DNA from 2 places in the Chimaeribacter sp. YP20170169 genome. Region 2 is predicted to be linked to the other one. Evidence: predicted binding sites of a transcription regulator. Region 2 holds the regulator's gene; the other holds the start of a gene.
The links. Region 2 encodes sigma-54, which starts transcription at its own class of promoters, with help from an activator protein. Its sites were predicted from a motif close to GTTGGCACANNTTTCGCTNT; they were not measured.
Positions count from the first base shown of each region.

Region 1: glnA (glutamate--ammonia ligase) is a predicted target of sigma-54. The motif match lies at 4,485-4,504, and genes of this name have one in related genera.

Region 1 is NZ_CP176824.1:3,830,821-3,837,826, reverse strand. It holds gene hemN (oxygen-independent coproporphyrinogen III oxidase) at 1-86, shown strand, start outside; gene ACK3SD_RS17495 (YshB family small membrane protein) at 121-228, opposite strand; gene glnG (nitrogen regulation protein NR(I)) at 335-1,747, opposite strand; gene glnL (nitrogen regulation protein NR(II)) at 1,756-2,805, opposite strand; gene glnA (glutamate--ammonia ligase) at 2,963-4,372, opposite strand; gene typA (ribosome-dependent GTPase TypA) at 4,776-6,599, shown strand; gene yihX (glucose-1-phosphatase) at 6,771-7,006, shown strand, end outside.
Region 2 is NZ_CP176824.1:3,418,591-3,425,596, reverse strand. It holds partial or broken gene ACK3SD_RS15645 (BglG family transcription antiterminator) at 1-1,523, shown strand, start outside; gene ACK3SD_RS15640 (zinc ribbon domain-containing protein) at 1,552-1,710, shown strand; gene npr (PTS phosphocarrier protein NPr) at 1,724-1,996, opposite strand; gene rapZ (RNase adapter RapZ) at 1,993-2,847, opposite strand; gene ptsN (PTS IIA-like nitrogen regulatory protein PtsN) at 2,899-3,375, opposite strand; gene hpf (ribosome hibernation promoting factor) at 3,473-3,760, opposite strand; gene rpoN (RNA polymerase factor sigma-54) at 3,784-5,217, opposite strand; gene lptB (LPS export ABC transporter ATP-binding protein) at 5,261-5,986, opposite strand; gene lptA (lipopolysaccharide ABC transporter substrate-binding protein LptA) at 5,993-6,544, opposite strand; gene lptC (LPS export ABC transporter periplasmic protein LptC) at 6,513-7,006, opposite strand, start outside.

The DNA.
Region 1 (7,006 bases), 410 kb from region 2:
GCTTGCTGATCCGCAACGTCTGCATGTGCTTTGACCCCTACCTGCGCCAGCAGGCGCGACAGAGCCAGTTCTCCCGGGTGATTTGAGGATAGAAAAACAGCCGCATCAGCGGCTGTTTTTTCAATGAAAGAGGCTCATCAGCGCATAACAGAGCACCGCCGCCGCGACCGTTTGCGGGGAGTGGCTGAAGGTTGCTGATGTCACTTCAGCGCCTTGCGACAGAAACATCCACACTGCATGAGTCATCGTCTATCTCCCGGTTTAGCGCCTAAATCTTAATACGCCGCACCGGGAAGTAAAGGACAAAAATCGCACAATGTGAGCCGTTGGCGTGCTACTCCATGCCCAGCTCTTTCAGCTTGCGCGTCAGGGTGTTGCGTCCCCAGCCGAGCAGGCGGGCCGCTTCCTGCTTGTGCCCTTGGGTATGGCGTAGGGCGGTGGTTAGCAGGGTGCGCTCCATCTCCGGTTGCGCCTCAGAGAGCAGGTTCTGGTGGCCGGAACGTAGCGCGCGGTCAGCCCACTGCGCCAGCAGCGTCGCCCAGCTATCCGGCAGCGACGGCCCGCCGCTCTCCGGCGCGCTGGTCTCAAACAGTTCGCCCGGCAAGTCCTGAATCAGCACCTCCTGCCCGGCGGCCATCACCGTCAGCCAGCGGCAGGTATTCTCCAGCTGGCGCACGTTGCCCGGCCACGGCAGGCGGGTCAGCGCCGCCTCGGTTTCCGGGTGGAGGTTTTTCGCCTCCACGCCCAGCTCCTTGGCCGCGTCTTGCAGGAAGTAGCGCGCCAACCGTGGAATGTCCTCACGGCGCTCGCGCAGCGGTGGCAGATGGACACGGATGACGTTCAGGCGGTGGAACAGGTCATCACGGAACTTGCCCTCCTGCACGCGCAGCTCTAGGTTCTGGTGAGTGGCGGCGATGATGCGCACATCCACCTTGACCGGCGCATAGCCGCCGACCCGGTAAAATTGGCCATCTGCCAGCACGCGCAGCAAGCGGGTCTGCACATCCAGCGGCATATCGCCAATCTCATCGAGGAACAGGGTGCCGCCGTCCGCCTGTTCGAACCGCCCCTGGCGGATCTGGTTGGCACCGGTAAATGCCCCTTTCTCATGGCCAAACAGCTCGGACTCAATCAGATCCTTCGGGATGGCAGCCATGTTCAGCGCGATAAAGGGCGCCTTGGCGCGCGGGCTGTGGCGGTGTAGCGCGTGGGCCACCAGCTCTTTGCCGGTGCCGGACTCCCCGTTGATCAGCACGCTGATGGAGGAGCGCGACAGCCGGCCAATAATGCGGAAGACATCCTGCATCGCTGGCGCTTCGCCGATGATGTCGGCGGTCGGGCCACTGACCGGCTGGCTGCGCGGCGGTTGCTGCTGCTCCTGGTAGTGGCTGATGGCGCGCTCTACCAGCGCCACCGCCTCGTCGATGTCAAAGGGCTTGGGCAGGTAATCAAACGCCCCCTGCTGGTAGGCGCTGACCGCCGCGTCCAGGTCAGAGTGGGCGGTCATGATGATCACCGGCAGCATCGGGTGGCGCTGTTTAATCTGCTTTAGCAGCGCCAGCCCATCCATTCCCGGCATCCGAATATCTGACAGCAACACGTCAGGGGTTTGAGTGGCAATAGCATCCAGCACCTCACTGCCACTCTCAAAGGTGGAGCAGCTCAGGCCCGCCCCGGTGAGTGCACGTTCCAGCACCCAGCGGATGGAGCTATCATCATCGACGATCCAGACTATCCCTCGTTGCATAGCAAACCTCACTGGCGAATAGGCAGGTAAACCGAAAATTCGGTATGGCCCGGCCAACTGTTAAATTCAATTTTCCCTGAATTCTGATCGATCAGATTCCGTGCAATGGACAGGCCCAGGCCCGTCCCTCCTTCCCGGCCGCTCACCATGGGATAGAACAGCGTATCCTGCAACAGTGAGGGCACGCCCGGCCCGTCATCCTCAATATCGATCCGCGCGGCCAGACGATAACGTACGCCGTGCAGCGTGATCTGGAAGGCGGTGCGGGTTCTGATGGTAATGGTGCCACCCTGTTCACCCAGCGCCTGCAAGGCATTGCGGGTGATGTTCAGCAGCACCTGTTCAATCTGATCCGGATCGTGCGCCAGTTCCGGCAGGCTCGGGTCATAATCCTTGACCAGCGTGACATTCGCGGGTTTCTCCAGCGACACCAATTGGCAGACCCGTTCGGCCACCTGGTGGATGCTCTGGGTAATGTGCTGCCCGGGCCGCTGTGGCCCCAGCAGGCGATCCACCAGATTGCGCAGGCGGTCAGCCTGCTCAATGATCACCTTGGTGTACTCATTCAGCATCGGGTCGGGCAGCGCCTTTGACAGGAGCTGTGCCGCGCCGCGCAAACCGCCGAGGGGGTTTTTAATCTCATGGGCCAGCCCGCGCACCAGATCGCGCGCGGCGACCTGTTGGGCGTGCTGCAACTGCTCCTGGCTCAGGCGGCGGAGGTTATCCATCGGTGCCAGTTCCAGCAGAATAAATCCTTCCGGCAACGCCTGTGCGGTCAGGGAGAAGATGTGCGCGCGCCCATCCACCACCAGTGTCACTTCGTTGTCGGTAAAACCTTGCCCGGCATTGAGGCTCTCGCGCATCAGTCCGATATTCAGCGAAAAGTAGCCCAGCAGTTCGGGGAGGGGGGTGCCAAACAGCTTGCGCGAGCTTTGCGCCAGCAATTGCTGCGCGGCCGGGTTGGCATAGTGAACGGCGAGCTCCTCGTCCAGCAGCAGGATGCTGTTGATCAGGGAGTTCAGGATCTGCCCAGCATCGGGCAGCTTGCCAGTTGCCATAAAGCAGTCTCCTGCACCAGAGTGGTGCGAATTATCTGTCCTGGCGGTAATTATTACCGATTAGCGGAATATTGTAGGCAAGAGCGTGGAGAAAAAAGCCCATCCGAAGATGGGCTGAAAGTTTCCACGGCAACAAAAAATCGTCTGACCTGGGCGATTACACGCTGTAGTAGAGTTCGAACTCAACCGGGTGCGGCGTCATGCGCACGCGGTCCATCTCTTCTTTGCGCAGCGCGATGTAGGCATCGATGGAGTCATCGGTGAATACGCCGCCACGGGTCAGGAACTCGCGGTCTGCATCCAGGCAGGCCAGCGCTTCTTCCAGGGAACCGGCCACTTTTGGAATTTCTGCTTCTTCTTCCGGCGGCAGGTCATAGAGGTTTTTGTCCATCGCATCGCCCGGGTGGATCTTGTTGATGACGCCATCAAGGCCAGCCATCAGCAGGGCAGCGAACGCCAGGTACGGGTTGGCAGCCGGATCCGGGAAGCGGGCTTCAATGCGGCGCGCTTTCGGGCTTGCCACCACCGGGATACGGATGGAGGCGGAGCGGTTACGGGCGGAGTAAGCCAGCATGACCGGTGCTTCATAACCCGGGACCAGACGCTTATAGGAGTTGGTGGTCGGGTTGGCGTAGGCGTTGATCGCTTTCGCGTGTTTGATGATGCCGCCGATGTAGAACAGCGCCATTTCAGACAGGCCGCCGTACTTGTCGCCCGCAAACAGGTTGTTGCCGTTTTTGGACAGCGACATGTGGCAGTGCATACCGGAGCCGTTGTCACCGAACATCGGTTTCGGCATGAAGGTCGCGGTCTTGCCGAATGCGTGGGCCACGTTGTGTACCACGTATTTGTAGATCTGGATCTCGTCCGCTTTCTTGGTCATGGTGTTGAAGCGGGTTGCCACTTCGTTCTGACCGGCGGTCGCCACTTCGTGGTGGTGCGCTTCAACCACCAGGCCCATCTCTTCCATGGTCAGACACATGGTGGAGCGCAGGTCCTGGGAGGAGTCAACCGGCGGAACCGGGAAGTAGCCGCCTTTCACGGCCGGACGGTGGCCTTTGTTGCCGCCTTCGTATTTGGTGGAGGAGTTCCAGGCGCCTTCGATGTCATCGATGGCCACGTGGGAGCCGGCGATGCTGCTGCCGAAACGCACGTCGTCAAACAGGAAGAACTCCGGCTCTGGCCCGAACAGCACGGTGTCGGCGATGCCAGAGGAGCGCAGGAACTCTTCGGCGCGCTTGGCAATGGAACGCGGGTCGCGGTCATAGCCCTGCATGGTGCCCGGCTCAAGAATGTCGCAGCGAATAATCAGGGTTGACTCTTCGTAGAACGGGTCAAGCACCGCGGTGCTGGCATCCGGCATCAGCACCATGTCGGATTCGTTGATGCCTTTCCAGCCGCCGATGGAAGAACCATCAAACATTTTGCCTTCTTCGAAGAAGTCAGCGTTTACCTGGTGGGCAGGAATAGTGACGTGCTGCTCTTTACCTTTGGTATCAGTGAAACGCAGGTCAACGAATTTCACTTCATGCTCATTCAGCATCGTCAAAACATGTTCAGCGGACATACTAGTTTCTCCCGGATTTTTTTGTCGTCGTGGAACGAATTCCCGTTGCAGAGTAGCGGCTCGCCTTTTGCCAGGCGTTTCACCCTGATTCGCTTTTCGCTCTGTGTAGATATAAGCGAGAAGTGTGCCAACTTTTCGAAGCGCTGATTTATCCCTCTTTTCGTGCCTTTACTCCCCCACCAGTATGCACCAGTATGGGATTTTTGCACCAAAAAGGTGCGTACGGGCGAAAAGTGTGCGCTGTTTTGGTGCGCAAAAGGGCGAATTTGTAAACATTGCACCGTGAAAGGGATCACAAACTAACCGGAGTCATGTTGTTTTACGTTGTGCGATGTGATCTTGTTTAGAACCTCGATTAATACGTGTACAATAGCGCGCTATTTCTAATGCCTGAGGCAAAGCTGTGATCGAAAATTTGCGTAACATCGCCATTATTGCGCACGTTGACCATGGGAAGACCACCCTGGTTGATAAGTTGCTGCAACAGTCCGGTACTTTCGACGAACGTACTGAAGCAACCGAGCGTGTAATGGACTCCAACGATTTGGAGAAAGAGCGTGGGATTACCATCCTCGCAAAAAACACCGCCATTAACTGGAATGACTACCGCATCAACATCGTGGATACCCCAGGGCACGCCGACTTCGGCGGCGAGGTAGAGCGTGTGATGTCCATGGTAGACTCGGTGCTGCTGGTTGTTGACGCAATGGATGGCCCGATGCCGCAGACCCGTTTCGTGACCAAGAAGGCTTTCGCCAACGGTCTGAAACCTATCGTGGTCATCAACAAAGTTGACCGCCCGGGCGCGCGTCCGGACTGGGTTGTCGATCAGGTGTTCGACCTGTTCGTTAACCTGGATGCGACTGACGAGCAGCTCGACTTCCCGGTGATCTATGCTTCTGCGCTGCAGGGCATCGCGGGCACCGACCACAATGACATGGCGGAAGACATGACCCCGCTGTATCAGGCGATCGTTGACCACGTTTCTGCACCGAGCGTTGATCTTGACGGCCCGCTGCAGATGCAGATCTCCCAGCTGGACTACAACAACTACCTGGGCGTAATCGGCATCGGCCGCATCAAGCGCGGTAAAGTGAAGCCGAACCAGCAGGTTACGGTTATCGACAGCGAAGGCAAAACCCGTAACGGTAAAGTCGGTAAAGTACTGGGCCACCTGGGCCTGGAGCGTATCGACACCCAACTGGCTGAAGCTGGCGACATCGTTGCTATCACCGGCCTGGGCGAGCTGAACATCTCCGACACCATCTGCGACCCGCAGAGCGTGGAAGCGCTGCCAGCGCTGAGCGTGGATGAGCCGACCGTGACCATGTACTTCAACGTCAACACCTCGCCGTTCTGCGGTAAAGAAGGTAAGTACGTCACTTCCCGTCAGATTCTTGAGCGTCTGAACAAAGAGCTGGTGCACAACGTGGCACTGCGCGTGGAAGAGACCGAAGACGCTGACGCGTTCCGCGTTTCCGGCCGTGGCGAACTGCACCTGTCGGTGCTGATCGAAAACATGCGTCGTGAAGGCTTCGAGATGGCCGTATCCCGTCCGAAGGTTATCTACCGCAAAATCGACGGCCGCACGCAAGAGCCGTTCGAGAACGTGACGCTGGACATCGAAGAGCAGCACCAGGGTTCTGTGATGCAGGCGATGGGTGAGCGTAAGGGCGACGTCAAGGACATGATCCCTGACGGCAAGGGCCGTATCCGTCTGGATTACCTGATCCCGGCACGTGGCCTGATCGGCTTCCGTACCGAGTTCATGACCATGACCTCCGGTACTGGTTTGCTCTACTCCACCTTCAGCCACTACGACGACGTGCGTCCGGGTGAAATCGGCCAGCGCCAGAACGGCGTGCTGATCTCCAACGGCCAGGGCAAGGCAGTGGCATTCGCCCTGTTCAGCCTGCAGGATCGCGGCAAGCTGTTCCTGGGCCACGGTGCGGAAGTGTACGAAGGCCAGATCATCGGTATTCACTCCCGTTCCAACGACCTGACCGTGAACTGCCTGACCGGTAAGAAACTGACCAACATGCGTGCGTCCGGTACGGACGAAGCAACGGTTCTGGTTCCGCCGATCAAGATGTCCCTGGAGCAAGCTCTGGAGTTCATCGATGACGACGAACTGGTGGAAGTGACCCCAACCTCCATCCGTATCCGTAAGCGTCACCTGACCGAGAACGACCGTAAGCGTGCAAGCCGCGGCCCGAAAGAGGGTTAATCCTCCGCCGCCTCGCTGCATGAGACAAAAAGGACGCCTTAGGGCGTCCTTTTTTTATGCCCGTACTTCCCGTCTGGGATCTTTCCTGCATTTCCGTCCGCCTTTCACCCTGTTCAGGGCTAAATTTTCCCGCTACAGTGGAAAACCGCATCGCAAAATCAGGAGTGTGCCATGTTGTATATCTTTGATTTAGGGAATGTGATTGTTGATATCGACTTCCGGCGTGTACTGGGCGTGTGGAGCAACCTGAGCGGCGTGCCGCTGGCCGCCCTGAGCGCCGGATTCACCCAAGGGGATGCCTTCCACCGCCATGAGCGCGGCGAGATCAGTGATGAGGAGTTCGCCGCGCTGCTGTGTGACGAGCTGGGCATCGCGCTGAGCTATGAGCAATTCTCCGCCGGTTGGCA
Region 2 (7,006 bases):
GCGCGAGCACCTCGGTCGCTACTCCCTGCACATCGAAACCAAGCCGCGTTACGGCATGAAGCTGTTCGGGCCAGAGACGGCGATCCGCGCCTGCCTGACCGACCTGCTGTTCCGGCTGCGCGGCGAGAATGACGCCCACCCGCTGCTGACGCCGGAGGCGCTGGCGCTGGCGCAGATGCCGGCGCTGGCCGATGCCCTGCGCCACCGGCTGGCGCAGGCCGGCATCCGCCTGACGGATGAGGGGAGGAGTACCTGACGCTGTATGGCGCGGTGGCGTTGCGACGCATCGCCGAGGGCTACCCGCTCGCTGACTTCACGGCGGATGAGGGGAGGCGTGCGTGCGGCAGGTCTCCAGCGGGCTGGCGGCTGACCTGCGCCAGTGGGCGGGCAAGGAGCTGGCCCCGGCCGAGGAGGCTTACCTGCGCGTCAACATCGCCGCCCGGCGCAGCCAGGAGGTGGCGCCGACGGAGATTAACGCCGACGACGAGGAGGGGCTGGTCAACTATCTGCTCTGCTACATCAGCGCCTACTACAACTACGACCTTCAGGGCGACGCGCAGCTGCGGCTGGATCTGCTGACCCACATCAAGGCGATGATCACCCGCATCAAATACCAGATCGCCATTCCCAACCCGCTGCTGGCCAATATCAAGCAGCACTACCCGATGGCCTATGACGTGACGCTGGCGGCCATCTCCAGCTGGGTAAAGTACACCCCCTACAGCCTGAGCGAGAATGAGATTGGCTTTTTGGTGCTGCACATCGGCGTCGGGCTGGAGCGGCACTACAACATCGGCTACCAGCGCCATCCGCAGGTGCTGCTGGTGTGCGACACCGGCAACTCCACCATCCGCATGATTCAGGCGCAGGTCAGCCGCAAATATCCGCAACTGGTGATCACCCGCGTCATCTCTCTGCGCGAGTATGAGATGCTGGGCGAGGTGGAGGAGGATTTCATCATCTCCAATGCCCGGCTGGCGGAGCGCGGCAAGCCGGTGGTGGTGATGTCGCCCTTCCCGACGGAGTACCAGCTGGAGCAGCTCGGCAAGCTGGTGCTGGTGGATCGCACCCGCCCCTACATGCTGGAGAAGTTCTTTGACGCACAGCACTTCCTGCTGCTGGAGGAGACGCTGAGCCAGGCGGCGCTGTTCCGCCGGGTCTGCGACCAGCTGGCGCATGAGGGGGTGGTCGAGCCAGCGTTCCATGACTCGGTGGTGGAGCGCGAGGCGATTGTCTCCACACTGCTGGGCGACGGCATCGCGCTGCCGCACTCGCTGGGGTTGCAAGCCCACCGCACGGTGGTGGTGACGGTGATCTGCCCGCCGGGCATCGACTGGGGGGAAGGGGAGCGGGCGCAAGTGATATTTCTGCTGGCGATCAGCAAGGCGGATTATGAGGAGGCGATCGCCATCTACGATCTGTTCGTGACCTTCGTGCGTGAGCGCTCGGTCAGCCGCCTGCTCGGCAGCCGGGACTTCCCCAGCTTTAAGGCGATCGCCATTGACTGCCTGAGCCGGAGCTAGCGCTTACCAGGCTTGTTCGTGTTGTGGGGTGCTATCCCCCAACAGTCCGAAAGGTAGAGCAGGTCTGCGAATAAGAGTATGGACTTGTAGCGAGTGCGGATCGCTACATGATCGCGATGTAAACGCGTCAAAGAATATACTCGCGGCAGGGCATTGCCGTCTAGCTGTAGGAATCCCCGCCCTTTAGGGCGGGGAGGATGTCAATCTTCGTCAAAGCCGGAGTTGATCAGCTCAATCACCGCATTGAGCGCGTTCACCTCGTCGGGGCCGCTGGCCTCGATCTCAATGTGTTGACCCTTTGGCGAGTCCAGCATCAGCAGCGCAATCACGCTGCTGGCCTCCGCCTCCACGCCAGCGTCGTTGCGCAGCAGCACCTCGGCGTCGAAGCTCTGCACCAGCTCAAACAACTTCATCGCCGGCCGGGCGTGCATCCCGAGCCGGTTCTTGATCTCCACCGTCTGTTTGACCGTCATGATTTGCGCTTTTCCAGGGTGCGGTGGCGGGACTGCACATTCTTCCCGCGCGAACGGAAGTAGTCGGCCAGCTGCTCCGCCACATAGACCGAGCGATGCTTGCCGCCGGTGCAACCGATGGCGACCGTCAGGTAGCTGCGGTTGTTGGTCTCCAGCATCGGCAACCACTGCTCCAGGTAGCTGCGGGTCTGGTAGATGAAGTTGTGCACTTCCGTATGGCGATCGAGGAAGGCCGCCACCGGGCGATCCAAACCGGTCATCGGCCGCAGTTTGGGGTCCCAGTGCGGGTTGGGCAGGAAACGGACGTCAAACACATAGTCGGCGTCAATCGGGATGCCGTGCTTGAAGCCAAACGACTCGAACACCATCGTCAGCTCACGTTCGCGCTTGCCCAGCAGGCGGGTGCGTAGCATCTCTGCCAGCTCATGCACCGACATCTCGGAAGTGTCGATCAGCAGGTCAGCGCGGGAACGCAGCGGCTCCAGCAGCTCGCTCTCCTCGTCAATCGCACTCTCCAGGGAGAGGTTGCGGCTGGAGAGCGGGTGCAGGCGGCGCGTGTCGCTGTAGCGGCGGATCAGCGTGTTGCGATCGGCGTCAAGGAACAGCAGTTGCGGCGAGAAGCTCTCCGGCAGCTGGGCCATCGCGTGCTCAAACAGCTCCGGGGTCTCCGGCATGTTGCGCACGTCGATGCTCACTGCCGCCGAGGTGTTGCGCTCCGCCAGCGCGTGCGCCAACTGCGGCAGCAGCACCACCGGCAGGTTATCGACGCAGTAAAACCCCATATCTTCCAGCGCACGCAAGGCAACGGATTTACCTGAACCGGAACGGCCGCTGACTATCATCAGCACCATGTGTCACTCCCCCTGGCAATTCACTCTTGGCGTTGTGTTACCGGCAGCAGGCTACTCGGTAATGATCTGGTACAGCTCTTCATCGCTCTGCGCGGCGCGCAGCCGACGGCAGACGCTCTTATCCGCCAGACGCTTCGCCACTTGCGACAGCGTATGGAGGTGGGTCTTGCACTGGTCGGCAGGCACCAGCAGGGCGAACAGCAGGTCAACCGGCTGGTTGTCGATGGCGTCGAAGGCGATCGGCTGATCCAGGCGGATGAAAACGCCCACCGCGCGCAGCGTGTCCTCTTCCAGCTTGCCGTGCGGGATGGCGATGCCATTGCCGATACCGGTACTGCCCATGCGCTCCCGCGTCAGGACGGCATCAAACACCGCCTGCGACGGCAGGTTCAGCTGTTTCGCCGCCAGTTCGCTGATGATCTCGAGGGCGCGTTTCTTGCTGGAGCAGTGGACGCCGCTTTTGGTGCACTCTGCGCTGAGCACAGAGCTTAATTGCATGATTGAGTCGTTTATCATCTCATCTTTCACTTAAGCGCTTGAGTCACGCCTGATGGCTTATCGGCCCGTCACCGCAGGGTGAAGGGCCGATGGTCAGGTGATGTAGCGCGATTGGCTACAGTGAGTCTTAGTGTTGTTTCAACTTGTCTTTATGTTTATTGAGCTGCCGTGACAGCTTATCAATCAGGCCGTCGATGGCCGCATACATATCTTCATGTTCCGAGGTGGCGTGCAACTCGCCTCCATTGACGTGCACGGTGGCTTCCGCCACCTTCTGCACTCGCTCCATGCTGAGTATCACATGAACCTGATTGATTCGGTCGAAAAATTGCTCAAGCTTGGCAAATTTTGTACTGACGAAATCGCGCAGGGCATCAGTGACTTCAACGTGGTGGCCGGTGATGTTGAGCTGCATAATGTCTTCCTTCTCTGTTTAGGTCAAACCAGTTGTTTGCGTTGGTTCGACGGCGGGATGGACAAAGACTCTCGGTATTTTGCGACCGTGCGGCGGGCAACCATGATCCCTTGATCGGAGAGCAGGGTCGCCAGCTTGCTGTCGCTCAGAGGTTTGGCGGGGTTTTCCGCCGCAATCAGCTTCTTCACCAACGCCCGGATGGCGGTCGAGGAGGCCTCCCCGCCGCTGTCCGTGCTGACGTGGCTTGAGAAGAAGTACTTCAACTCAAAAATACCGCGCGGGCTGTGCAGGAACTTCTGCGTGGTGACGCGCGAGATGGTGGATTCGTGCATGTCCACGGCCTGGGCAATGTCCGCCAGCACCATCGGTTTCATGTACTCCTCGCCATGCTCGAAAAAGGCCTGCTGCTGCGCCACGATGCAGCGCGTCACCTTGAGCAGCGTCTCATTGCGGCTCTCCAGGCTCTTGATCAGCCATTTGGCCTCCTGGAGGTTGCTGCGGATGAACTGGCCATCGCTGTCGTTGCGGGCCGTGCCGCCCAGCGCCGCATATTGCTGGTTGATTTTGAGCCGGGGGATGCTGTCAGCATTCAGCTCGACCGCCCACTGCCCTTGGTGCTTGCGCACCAGCACATCGGGGATCACATACTCAGATTCGCCGGTGTTGATGGACTGGCCGGGGCGCGGATCCAGCGACTGGATCAGCAGCATCGCCCCCTTAAGTGTATCTTCTTTTAGCCGGGTCGAGCGCATCAGCGTCCGGAAATCGTGGTTGCCCAGCAGATCCAGGTGTTCGCTGACAATCAGCCGCGCCTCGGCCAGATAGGGGGTGTCAGGGATAAACTGCGAAAGCTGGATCAGCAGGCAGTCGCGCAGATCACGCGCCGCCACGCCAATCGGGTCGAAGCGCTGCACGCGTTTCAGCACCGCCTCCACCTCCTCGAGGGTGACATTCTCGTCACCCATGCTCTCCAGGATCTCCTCGAGCGTTACCGTCAGGTAGCCGGTGTCATCCACCGCATCGACAATCGAGGTGGCGATGGCGGTATCGGTGTCGGAGAAGGGGGTGAGATCCACCTGCCACATCAGGTAGTCCTGAAGGGTCTGGGTGGTCTCGCCCTGATAGACCGGCAGCTCGTCATCGCTGTAGTCGGTGCCGGTGCCAGAGGGGGTGCCAGCGGTGTAGATCTCGTCCCAGGTGGCATCGAGCGGCAGCTCTTCCGGCATATCCTTCTGCTCCAGCGCCTCGCGGGTGTCCAGCGCCTCGCTGTCGGTGGTCTCCTTGGCGTCAATCTCCTCGTGGATATCGCTCTGCTCCAGCAGGGGGTTGCTCTCTAATGCCTGTTGAATCTCCTGCTGCAGTTCTAGCGTTGAGAGTTGCAACAAGCGGATCGCCTGTTGGAGCTGGGGAGTCATGGCCAGTTGCTGGCTAAGCCTGAGTTGCAAACCTTGCTTCATAGGATGATCTGGTTTCCCTTACTGGTAACAACGCAAAAGTGGATCAGAGACGGAACTCTTCACCCAGATAGACGCGTTTCACCTGCTCATCGGCCAGAATATCGCTTGGGGAGCCGTGGGCGATCAGTCGCCCCTGGCTGACGATATAGGCGCGTTCGCAGACGTCGAGGGTCTCGCGCACGTTGTGGTCAGTAATCAACACGCCGAGCCCGCTGTCGCGCAGGTGCTCAATGATTTTTTTTATGTCAATCACGGAGATGGGGTCCACCCCCGCAAAGGGTTCATCCAGCAGGATAAACTTCGGGTTGGCCGCCAGCGCGCGGGCGATCTCCACCCGGCGGCGCTCACCGCCTGACAGCGCCTGCCCAAGGCTGTCACGCAGGTGGGTGATGTGGAACTCCTCCATCAGCTCCTCGGCGCGGTCACGGCGCTGTTCGCTGGTGAGGTCTTCACGGATCTGCAACACCGCCATCAGGTTGTCATAGACGCTGAGCCGGCGGAAGATCGAGGCCTCCTGCGGCAGGTAGCCGATGCCGCGGCGCGCGCGCGCGTGCAGCGGCAGCAGGCTGATATCCTCGTCATCAATCACGATGCGGCCAGCGTCACGCGGCACAATCCCCACCACCATGTAGAAGGTGGTGGTCTTGCCCGCGCCGTTCGGGCCGAGCAGGCCAACGATCTCGCCGGAGTGCACCTTCAGGCTGACGTCCTCCACCACTCTACGGTTTTTGTACGCCTTGGCGAGGTTTTCTGCAATTAGGGTAGCCATAAGTGATCAGTTACTCTTCTTCTGTCCGCTGGACGGGGTGCCTTTGTCCTGCAATTGGGTCGGGATTAACACAGTGGTAACACGTTTGCCTTCGTTACTGAAAGCTTCCATCTGCTGTTTTTGCACCAGATAGGTGATGCGGTCGCCCTTCACATTGCTGTCGAGCTGCTCCAGATAGGCATTGCCGGTCAGGATGACATAGTCATTCCCCAGCTCATAACGCATCTTCTGCGAGTGGCCCTTCACCGGCTTGCCGTTGTCCTGCAACTGGTAGAAGGTCGCCGGGTTGCCGAAGGCCTCAATCACCTCCTTGCCCTGCTGCCCCTGCGGGCGGATCACCACCACCTTGTCGGCCTTGATCTCGATGCTGCCCTGTTTCGCCACCACGTTGCCGGTGAAGGTCACGGTGTTGCCCTCCATGTCCAGCGCCTGCTGGGCGGAGTCGATGTGGATCGGCTGGCTGGTGTCATCTTTCAGCGCCAGGGCCGGCACGCTCACAGCCAGAAGCGAACTGGCAACCAGCAGGTTACGGAGCGGGGTTTGAAGTCTGGATTTCATAGTAGGTGTTTACCTTTTCGATCAGCTGAGCTGTTTTGGTCCGCAAATTGCCGCGCATTTTCATGCCCTTGGAGGTGAAGGCGGCCCCGTAAAGGGTGACTTCATCATCCGAGGTGACATCCTGGCTCACCAGGTTGACCTGGGCGTTGTCCGTTTTGATCCGCTGTAACTGCGAGGTCGCGGTCAGGCTGTTGACCTCAACATGCCCATAGAGATAGAGCATCCGATCCTTGGTCAGCTTGGCGCGATCGGCGCGCACCGACCAGGTCGGGATGGTGTTGGCGTCATAGAGCGTCATCACCGGGTTGGTGAACCAGCTCAGCTCCTCCGCCGTGTAATATTTGACGTCATCGGCCACCAGCTTGTAGTTCAGCTTGCCGGTCGGGTCGTAGACCACGGTAACGGTGTGCTGGCTCTGGTAGGTCGGGTCCTGGGTGTTGATGGCTGCCGTCGGTGCCGCCT